DNA from 3 places in the Streptomyces sp. NPDC001270 genome. Region 1 is predicted to be linked to each of the others. Evidence: riboswitches for the same ligand, from Rfam matches in the RefSeq annotation. Region 1 holds a riboswitch; each other region holds the start of a gene.
The links. A riboswitch is a leader RNA that binds a small molecule or an ion and turns the genes downstream of it on or off. The one in region 1 is predicted to bind cyclic di-AMP.

Region 1 (3,266 bases):
CGTCAGCGTGGCACATGAAACTCTCAGCTTCTTCTCAATGACGCCCCCGGCGGCAGCCCCCGCGCCCCGCGCGGGAGCAGCGCGATGCGGGCCCGCGCGGGAGCGGAAAGAGGCGGGCCCGCACGGTTCGGCCGACGCGGCCCGCGCGGGTCGGTTCGACGCGGGCCCGCGCCGCGTCAGGCGGGTCGCACCACGCTGTGGATGATCGAATCACCGCCGTAGTAGATCGACTCCTCGCGGACGTAGGCGCCAGGCTTCGGGGCGTGGATCATCATCCCGTTGCCGATGTAGATGCCTACGTGGCTGACGTCGTCGTAGAAGAAGACCAGGTCACCGGGTTGGGCATCGGCGAGGGAGACCGTGGTTCCGGCGTCGACCTGGCTGTAGGTGGTGCGCGGCAGGCTGACGCCGGCGGCCTTCCAGGCGGCCTGGGTGAGCCCCGAGCAGTCGTAGGAGCCCGGACCGGTGGCACCCCAGACATAGGGCTTGCCGATCTGCGCGCGGGCGAAGTCGATCGCCTTCTGGGCCTTGGTGGCCGACGAGGAAGAAGAGGACGAAGAGGAGGAAGACGGCGAGGACGATGTGTCCGTGGCGGACGACGCGTCCTTCTTCTGCTGAGCGGCCTGCTGCTCCTTGGCCAGCTCCGCCGCCTTCCGCGCGGCCTCCTCCTGCCGGCGCTTCTCGATCTCGGCGAGCCGCTTCTTCTCCTCCGCCGTCAGCTTGGTCAGCAGCTCGCGCGCGGTGGAGAGCTTCTTCTGGACGGTGGCCTTGGCGGTCTGGAGTTCGTCCTGCGACTTGGTGAGCGTTTCGAGGCTCTGCGTGGCCTCCCGCCGCTTCTTCATCGTCGCCGACTGCTCGGTGACGTAGTCGTCGACCACGGTCTTCTGGCGGGCGGTCAGCCGGTTCATCAGCTGGCTCTGGTCGAAGTAGTCCTGCGGGTTGTCGGCGAGCAGGAGGGAGGCGCTGTCGGGAACGGAGGCTCCGGTCCGGTACTGCGCGGCGGCGAACGAGCCGAGCTCGTCACGGGCCTTGTTGAGCCGGTCGGTGCCGCGGGCGACGTCGTCCAGGAGGGTGTCGACGCGCTTGCGCTGTTGGCCGGTCTGCTCCTTGGCCGCGTTGTAGTGGTCGGTTGCCGATTCGGCCTGCCGGTACAGGTCGTCGACCTTCTTCTGCACCTCCTCCACGCTCGGCTTGCCGTCGGTGGGGGCGGCGACGGCCGTCTGGGAGAGCAGGGCTACGGAGGTGAGGGCGACGGTGGCCAGGGCGGGGGTGCGTATGCCTGCTACGCGCGTACCCGCGGAGCGCGGCTTGCGGTGCGACGCCAAGAGAGGCGACTCCTTCCGTGTTCCGCCTGCCGAGTTAGCTGTCGGGTTCGGGCGGGTGGTTCGGAAGGTTTGCCCTACGGCCGTTTCCCTTGTGAGGGATTGGGCCGATTCACCCCAAAGTCGGTGTGGGTCCCCGGCTCCCGCGTGCCACGGGGACACGCCGGACTCGGCGGAGGCCGCACGGCCCGGCGAGGTTCGCCGGTGGGGGTCGTACGGCCCGCCCGGCACGCTAGCCAACTCGTGTGGCCCCTGTGAAGGTTGGTGGGTGATATGCCCGATACATTTTCGTGACCTGGTGGTGAGTTTCCTCCAGGGTCATCGGGTGATTCCGTACGGTGAGCGGATCGGGCGTGGATGTGACCGGGTGGATCCCGGCCGGACGGAATGGGTCACGCTTCGGCGGCGACCTGGGACCGACCCGTGAGCGACCTGGGATCGTGGTCGACCTGCGGCCGGTCTGCGGCGGTCTGCGGCCGGCCTCGAATCGACCTGGGATCGGCCTGGGATCGGCCTGGGACTTCGCTGGGGCGGCGGGGCGGCACCGGCGAAGTTCTGCGAGCGGCACCGGTCATGTTCTCGGGGCGGCAGCGGGTTGTCAGTGGTGCGCCCTAGACTCGGAGAGCGATGAGCAGCCTTTTTGACGACAGCTTCCTGGCGGACCTCCAGGCCCCCCGCGGGCAGGAGGGGGAGCCCCCACCGCCCGAGGACGAGCACGCTCCGGAGCCGGTTCCGGACGATCTGTTCGGCGGGAAGTTCGACGTGCCCCCGGACCCGGACTCCTACTACGGGGACGGTGCCCCCCGGCCGGTCATCGACCCGGCCGCGCTCCTGCACGGGCTGAACGACAACCAGCGCGCGGCCGTCGTGCACTCCGGCTCCCCGCTGCTCATCGTGGCCGGCGCCGGCTCCGGCAAGACCCGCGTGCTCACGCACCGCATCGCCCACCTGCTCGCGGAGCGCAAGGTGCATCCCGGGCAGATCCTCGCGATCACCTTCACCAACAAGGCCGCGGGCGAGATGAAGGAGCGCGTGGAACACCTCGTCGGCCCGCGCGCGAACGCGATGTGGGTGATGACCTTCCACAGCGCGTGCGTGCGCATCCTGCGCCGCGAGAGCAAGCGCCTCGGCTTCACCTCGTCCTTCTCGATCTACGACGCCGCCGACTCCAAGCGCCTGATGGCCCTGGTCTGCCGCGACCTGGACCTCGACCCCAAGCGTTTCCCGCCGAAGGCGTTCAGCGCCAAGATCAGCAACCTGAAGAACGAGCTGATCGACGAGGAGGACTACGCCGCCGAGGCGGCCGGGGGCGCGTCCCAGTCGGACTCCGGGGGAAGCTTCGAGAAGACCCTCGCCCAGGCGTACGCCCTCTACCAGTCGCGGCTGCGCGAGGCGAACGCCCTCGACTTCGACGACCTGATCATGACGACCGTCAACCTGCTGCGCGCGTTCCCGGACGTCGCCGAGCACTACCGGCGCCGCTTCCGCCACGTCCTCGTGGACGAGTACCAGGACACCAACCACGCCCAGTACGCACTCGTGCGCGAACTCGTCGGGACCGCCGAGCGCCCGGCGGACGTGCCCGCGCAGGAGCACGACCTGCCGCCCGCCGAACTGTGCGTGGTGGGCGACGCCGACCAGTCGATCTACGCCTTCCGCGGCGCGACCATCCGCAACATCCTCCAGTTCGAGGAGGACTACCCGGACGCGACGACGATCCTCCTGGAGCAGAACTACCGCTCCACGCAGACGATCCTGTCCGCCGCCAACGCCGTCATCGAGCGCAACGAGTCCCGCCGCCCCAAGAACCTGTGGACCAACGCGGGCGCGGGCACCACCATCACCGGGTATGTCGCGGACACCGAGCACGACGAGGCGCAGTTCGTCGCCGACGAGATAGACCGGCTGACCGACGCGGGTGAGGCCAAGTCCGGCGACGTCGCC
Region 2 (3,266 bases), 220 kb from region 1:
TTCCTCAAGGAGACCGCACTTCCTCCAAGGCCGCCGGGTCGGCGAGCCCGCCTGGTCGTCCCCGGGTGATGTACCTCGCGTACGGACTCCAGGTGCCCCGGCCCTGGCGCGCTCACCGCTGCACACCGGCGCGGACACCGCCCCCTCCCGTCCGGTCGGCGACGACGGCGGCCTGGTGGCACCGGGCACGGCCTCCCGCCCTGCCTCCCGGCAGGCCGCCGTATCCGCGTCGCCGTCTCCACCGCCTGCCGGCCGTAGGCCCGGCCGCGCCCGGAGTCGGCGGCGGGCTGCCGGTACGGGCCCGGCGGGCAGCCCGCTCGAACTGCCGGTAAAGACCCGGCCCTTGAACCGCACCGATCGGCTTCGCGGCGCCGGAACAGCCGGAAGAAAGGCGCAAGTAAGACCAAGTAAGACAGAGAAGAAGCGGAGGAAAGGCACAAGGAAGTCACTCCGTGCCACACCGTCACACACGCACACTCGAACGGTACGGATATTCCGGGCTATTCGGACCTTCGACGTAGACCGGGGCCGCGCCGGAGGCGCACACGATCACCGGGCGCGCCGCACGTCGACCCGTGCCCGCGCCCGCTCGGACCTGCCATTTCGCCCGTACCGACCGGATCCACGCGGACACCGCGGTCCAGGCCCACCCGGAGTTCACCTGTGACGCAAGCCACTTCTACCCCGTCGGCAAGGCGATCCGCACGACAGGCGCCGAGGCAGCCTTCCACTGGGCGCAGAAAAGGTAATTCCGGGGACCATGGGGTGAAGTGACCGTTTTGCCGTCATTGGCACCTCAATTCCTCTTGGTGCTTAATGCACTTCGAGCCCGAGACGGGTGATTTGGGTCACACGAGGCGGCGTGTCGACACCCGGACCACACTTTCAACCCGCCGTACGCAGTCGCCCAGTTGACCGTTGGCAGTCGCAAAGGATCTACCGGTCATACCCACCATCCCGCAGTCAATCGGCATGAGCTATGAATCCGGTACTTGTTTCCGGCATGTGCGGTCGCATAGCTTCCGGGCCAGTCGGGTGGACGCCGAATCCTGCCGCCACCCGTCATGACCCATCGACGAACACAAATTCGCACGGCAGGAGCGGGGGACCCAGGTAGGTCGCCGGACCGGACGGCACAGCCGACCGGAACGGCTAGGGGTGAAGCCGAGTCGCCATGTGGCGGCCGGCCGGGCGTCTCCCCCGCCCGAACCCGACAGCTCACCTCGCAGGCGCCGGAGAGGAACACCATGTCTGCTGCCGCTCAGTACCGCCGTCACCGCGTCAACCGCCTCGCTCGCACCCTCGCGGTGGCCGGCACGGGCGCCGCCGTACTCGCCCTGCCTCTCATCGGCGCCGCCGGCGCCCACGCGGCCACCACCGCGACCACGACGGCCGTCAGCGGGACCACGACGGCCCTGACGACGGCTGGATACAAGAACAACCTCGACGGCTGGATCCGCGAGTCGCTCGCCGTCATGGCGCGCAACAAGATCCCGGGCACCTACAACGGCATCTACCGCAACATCATCCGCGAGTCCTCGGGCAACCCCCGGGCCATCAACCTCTGGGACTCCAACGCGGCCAAGGGCATCCCGTCCAAGGGCCTGCTCCAGGTGATCGACCCGACGTTCCGGGCCTACCACGTCGCGGGCACGTCCAACGACATCTACGACCCCGTCGCCAACATAACGGCCGCCTGCAACTACGCCGCCCACCGCTACGGCTCGATCGACAACGTCAACAGCGCCTACTGACGGACCCGCCGCGCTGAAGAACCGTTCGCGGCGTTCACGGAAACAGTCGTTCGAGGACGACGGCCACGCCGTCGTCCTCGTTCGACGTCGTGATCTCGTCGGCCACCGCCTTGAGTTCGGGGTGTGCTCCCCCCATCGCCACCCCATAGGCGGCCCACCGGAACATCGGGATGTCGTTCGGCATGTCGCCGAAGGCGACGGCCCGGTCGGCGCCCAGCCGCAGGTGCTCGGCGGCCAGCGCCAGACCGGTGGCCTTGGTGATGCCGCACGGCTGCAACTCCACGGTCCCCGGCCCCGACATCGTGACGTTCGCCAGGGAACCCACGACCGAGCGCGCCGTCGCCGCCAACTCGTCGTCGGACAGCGCCGGATGCCGCAGCAGAACCTTGCTGATGGGCGCGCACCACAGATCATCGCGCCGCTCGACGCGTACGGCGGGCAGCGTCGGATGCGGCATCAGATACCCGGGTTCGATGAGCGTGAGCCCGTCCACCCCGTCCTGGTCGACGGCCGCGTACACCTGCCCCACCTCGGCCTCGATCTTGCCGAGCGCGGTCTCGGCCAACTCCCGGTCCAGGGTGACCGACCACAGCAGGCGGTCCGCGCCGGCGTCGTACACCTGCGCGCCCTGTCCGCACACCGCGAGCCCCTCGCCGCCGAGTCTGTCGAGCAGCGGCCGTACCCGTGGCGCGGGGCGCCCGGTGACCACCAAGTGCCGGGCACCGGCCCGCGCCACGCGCGCGAGCACGGCGAGGGACCGGTCGGAGAGGGTGTCGTCACCACGCAGGAGCGTCCCGTCGAGGTCGGTGGCGACGAGTGAGAATGCGGGAGGAGCGGCCATGATCAGAGAATACGGACAGCGCGCCGCTCCGACTCACGTCCGCTTCCCACCCCTCCTCGCCGCGCCGTAGCGTCCGTCTCTTCTTCCCACTCCCCTTCTTCTCTTCCCACTCCCCTTCTTCGCGCCCTCGCGCCCGTCTCCCGTACGTTCGGCGCCCCTTCCCCCGGTGCCGGCCGTGACGCGGAGGCCGCGCCGGTCTCAGCCGTGGGCCGCCACCAGGTGTCTGGTCAGGCGCGGGGAGGCGAACTCGGTGCCGCACACGAAGCGCATCACCGGTCCGTAGGAGGCCGCGGCGGGCAGGCCGGTGAAGTAGAGGCCGGGGACCGAGGAGACGTATCCCGGGCCGAGCTTCGGAGTGCCGCGGCTGACGATGAGCCGGGTGCGAAGCCCATGGGCCAGGAAGCCCATCGCGGCTATGTCGACGCGGTAGCCGGTCGCCGCGATGACGTGGTCGGCCATCAGCCGGCCGGTGGCACCGGCACGGGTACGGACCGTGAGGACCGGGGCCCCGTCGAGGGCTTCCGCACCCAGGACACGGTCGATCTCCTCGACCCGTACCTTGCCCTCGAAGCGGTCCCGCAGCCACCAGGCGCCGAGCGGGCCGAGCACCCGGCGGACCAGATAGTGCCGGGTGCGGGCAGGGAGGTAGCGGTAGGGCTGCGGGTAGTGGC
Region 3 (3,266 bases), on a different contig from region 1:
ACCGCCGAATGCGGCGGCAAGCTGCACGTCCGCCCCACCCGCGAGGGCGGCAAGACCATCTCCGTCGAACTGCCCTTCACCGTGCCGGCGCAGCCGGTGACGGCGGTGGGACAGCAGGAACCGTAGCGGTCACGCCTGGTGCGCACGGCCGAACGCCCCGCGCAGCAGCGCCCGGAAGGCGTCCGCGGCCGGCGCCACCTCGTCCGCGCGGTGGGCGACCAGGATCGTACGGCGCATCCCGCCCCCCTCCAGCGCCCGCACCCCGACCGGGGTGACCGCCGTGCGCGCCACCGTCTCGGGTACGACGGCCACCCCGAGCCCGGCGCTGACCAGCGCGCACACCACTGCGTACCCGGGGGTCGGCACCAGCACGGACGGCGTGGCCCCCGCCGCGGCCAGCAGGGACTCCACGCCCCGCCGGGCCGGATGGTCCGGGGCCATGCTGATCAGCGGCTGCCCGGCGAGTGCGGACAGCGGCAGCCGTGCGGCGCCGTCGCTCAGGGCGTGCCCCGGGGCGGTCACCAGGACCAGTTCCTCCACCAGCACCGGCTCCAGGCGCACCGAGGACGGTACCGGGAAGGGCTCGGCCGGGTGGTAGGAGTGCGTCAGCGCGAGGTCCACCGTACCGGCCGCGACGGCCGTCACCCCGTGCGGCGGGTCGTGGTCCGCGACCGACAGCTCCACGTCCGGATGGGCCCGGCGGAACACGGCGAGGACCGGGGGCAGCAGATGGATACCGGCGGTCGGGAACGTGCCGAGCCGGAGCGTGCCGCCCGACAGGCCGGCCAGCCGGGCCAGCTCGTGCCGGGCGCGGTCCAGTTCGTCGAGGACCCGGCGTGCCCGCACCACCAGCAGCTCGCCCGCGCCGGTCAGCCGTGCGCCGCGGTGGTGCCGGACCAGCAGGGCGGTGCCCGCCTCCCGCTCCGGCTTCGCCAACTGGCCGGCACGGCGTCGCCTGCGCGCTCGGCATCGCGGGCGGGCTGCTCGTGCACACGACGCTCGTGGTCGCCGGGGTCGCGGCGGCCCTGGTGGCCGTGCCCCCGCTGTTCCGCGCGCTGCAACTGCTCGGCGGCGCCTACGTCCTGTACCTCGGCGGACGGACCCTGTGGTCCCTGCGCCGCCCCGCCGCGGAAGCCGGGCCGCTACTGCCCTCGGCCGCGCATCCGCTGCGGCAGGGGTTCGTCACCAACGCCCTCAATCCCAAGGTCTCACTGACCTTCCTCAGCCTGCTGCCCCAGTTCGTGCCGCGGGACGGCCCGGCGCTGCCCAGGACCCTGCTGCTGGCGCTGATCGTGATCGGGCTGACCCTGGTGTGGTTCCCGGCGGTCGCGCTGCTGGTGGACCGGCTGGGCCGGTGGCTGCGCGAGCCACGCGCCGCGCGGGCCCTCGGCGCGGGCACGGGACTGGCCCTGGCGGCCCTCGGCGCGGCCCTGCTCCTCGAACCGCTGCTGTCCTGATGCCAGGTCAGCCGTGAACGGGCGCCGAGGGGATGACGGCACGACGCCAGGAGCCGGCATCCCCTCGGACCGGTCAGTTCACCCGTCCGTACCAGACTCGCCTGGTCCAGATCTTTTCCAGCCGCACCACGTCCCCGGTCTTCGGGGCGTGCCAGATCTTCCCCTTACCTGCGTAGATGCCGACGTGGTAGACGCTGGAACCCGCATGGAAGAACACCAGGTCTCCGGCCTTGCGGCTCCTGACCGAGATGTGGCGCGTCTTGTTGTACTGCTGGGCCGCCGTACGCGGCAGGGCCTTGCCCGCCTTCTTGAACGAGTACAGCGTGAGCCCGGAGCAGTCGAATCTGCGCGGGCCGGTGGCGCCCCACTTGTACGGGGAGCCCTTCTTGGACGCCGCGACCTTGAGGGCCCTGGCGCCCATGGTGGCGGCCGCTGCCTCGGGTGCCAGACCAGGGGCCACGATCGAGCCGCCCACGGCGGCGAGGGTGAGCGCCGAGGCCGTACCGGCCCGCGCCATCAGCGATGGGACACGATTGAGCGCAGTCATGCGCAACCCTTCGTCAGCCGCCTGTGAAGGATGACCTGTCGGATTCGGGCTGGCGAAGTTGCCCGGCCGCGTCGCCACGGCTTCACCCCAAGGGCCGCTCGGACCGGACTCGCGTCCGTTCCGGCGACCCGTCGTGCCTGGGTCCTCCACTCCTGCCGATCCACTCCTGTCGACCGGGCATCCGGGCGGCGGCAGGACTCGGCGTCCGCCCGGACCGCCCCGCCGCTGTGGCGGGGGCTTGTCGTCGGACAGGGATCTTCACTCACAACTGTCAGAAAATCCCAACGCAACCGGCGATGTGTGTCTTTAGTCACCACCCACCTGTTTGGGCGGAGGGCGGTCCATTCCGCCCATGGCCGAAACGCCGACGAGCCCTCGGACCAGCACGGGAGCACTTCGGCGGCTCCGTCGGCCCCACGCCCCGCACACCCTTCGCGGTCCCGAAAAGGGACGTCCGCCTACGCCGAACAGAGGTACGCCGGTTGGGCCGTTTCAGCCCGGCCCCCGGCGTTGCGCCGACGCGGCGGACCGGGGGTCCGGGGAACCCCGCATCACCCCGCGCCGTCCGGTGGCAGCGCGACCCGGGCGGTGCGCCGCTCGCCGTCCAGTACGCGCAGCGCCCGCGCCAGCGTGACCGCGTGCAGCTCCCTCTCGCCCCGCAGGTGCATCAGGGCCAGCGCGTCCCGCAGTTCGACCGCCGTGCGCGCCAGCGCCTGGGCGGCCCGCAGTGCGGGGTAGGTGTCCGCGCCGCGCGCCGGGTTGATCCGGCCCAGCAGGTCGACCGCTTCGAGGTAGCGGTCGATCAGTTCGCCCTCGGCGCGGGTCAGGGCGGGCAGCGGCGGCAGTTCCGGCGGCAGCATCCGCGGCTCACCCGGCGTCCGGCGTGCGCGCGGCCCCGCGGCTGCGGACGATGTGGTCCACCAGTCCGTACTCCAGTGCGCCTTGGGCGTCCAGGATCAGGTCCCGCTCCAGATCCTCGTGGATCTGCTGAGGGGTGCGTCCCGTATGGCGGGCCAGGATCTCCTCCTGGAGGGCGCGGACGCGCGTCAGCTCGTCGGCCTCGATGACGAGGTCGCTGGGCTGGCCCTGTACCGGCCGGGGCAGTGACGGTTGCTGGAGCAGCAGCCGTACGCCCGGCAGCGCGAGCCGCTTGCCGGGGGTGCCGGCCGCGAGCAGCACGGCCGCCGCGGAGCCGGCCTGCCCGAGGCAGAGGGTGTCCACGTCGCAGGCGAGGTACCGCATGGTGTCGTAGATCGCCGTCA

Region 2: linked by a shared signal. The riboswitch ahead of ACFY2B_RS00700 (transglycosylase SLT domain-containing protein) and the one ahead of ACFY2B_RS01750 (NlpC/P60 family protein) in region 1 are both predicted to bind cyclic di-AMP.
Region 3: linked by a shared signal. The riboswitch ahead of ACFY2B_RS07800 (C40 family peptidase) and the one ahead of ACFY2B_RS01750 (NlpC/P60 family protein) in region 1 are both predicted to bind cyclic di-AMP.

What each region holds. Positions count from the first base shown of each region.
Region 1 is NZ_JBIAXM010000001.1:366,146-369,411, forward strand. It holds gene ACFY2B_RS01750 (NlpC/P60 family protein) at 177-1,325, opposite strand; cyclic di-AMP (ydaO/yuaA leader) riboswitch at 1,334-1,507, opposite strand; gene pcrA (DNA helicase PcrA) at 1,950-3,266, shown strand, end outside.
Region 2 is NZ_JBIAXM010000001.1:149,237-152,502, reverse strand. It holds gene ACFY2B_RS00705 (hypothetical protein) at 576-749, shown strand; cyclic di-AMP (ydaO/yuaA leader) riboswitch at 1,064-1,245, shown strand; gene ACFY2B_RS00700 (transglycosylase SLT domain-containing protein) at 1,248-1,754, shown strand; gene ACFY2B_RS00695 (HAD family hydrolase) at 1,789-2,595, opposite strand; gene ACFY2B_RS00690 (NAD(P)-binding domain-containing protein) at 2,794-3,266, opposite strand, start outside.
Region 3 is NZ_JBIAXM010000003.1:324,105-327,370, reverse strand. It holds gene ACFY2B_RS07815 (ATP-binding protein) at 1-126, shown strand, start outside; partial or broken gene ACFY2B_RS07810 (LysR substrate-binding domain-containing protein) at 130-939, opposite strand; partial or broken gene ACFY2B_RS07805 (LysE family translocator) at 948-1,457, shown strand; gene ACFY2B_RS07800 (C40 family peptidase) at 1,531-2,004, opposite strand; cyclic di-AMP (ydaO/yuaA leader) riboswitch at 2,008-2,218, opposite strand; gene ACFY2B_RS07795 (hypothetical protein) at 2,556-2,864, opposite strand; gene ACFY2B_RS07790 (ATP-dependent Clp protease proteolytic subunit) at 2,872-3,266, opposite strand, start outside.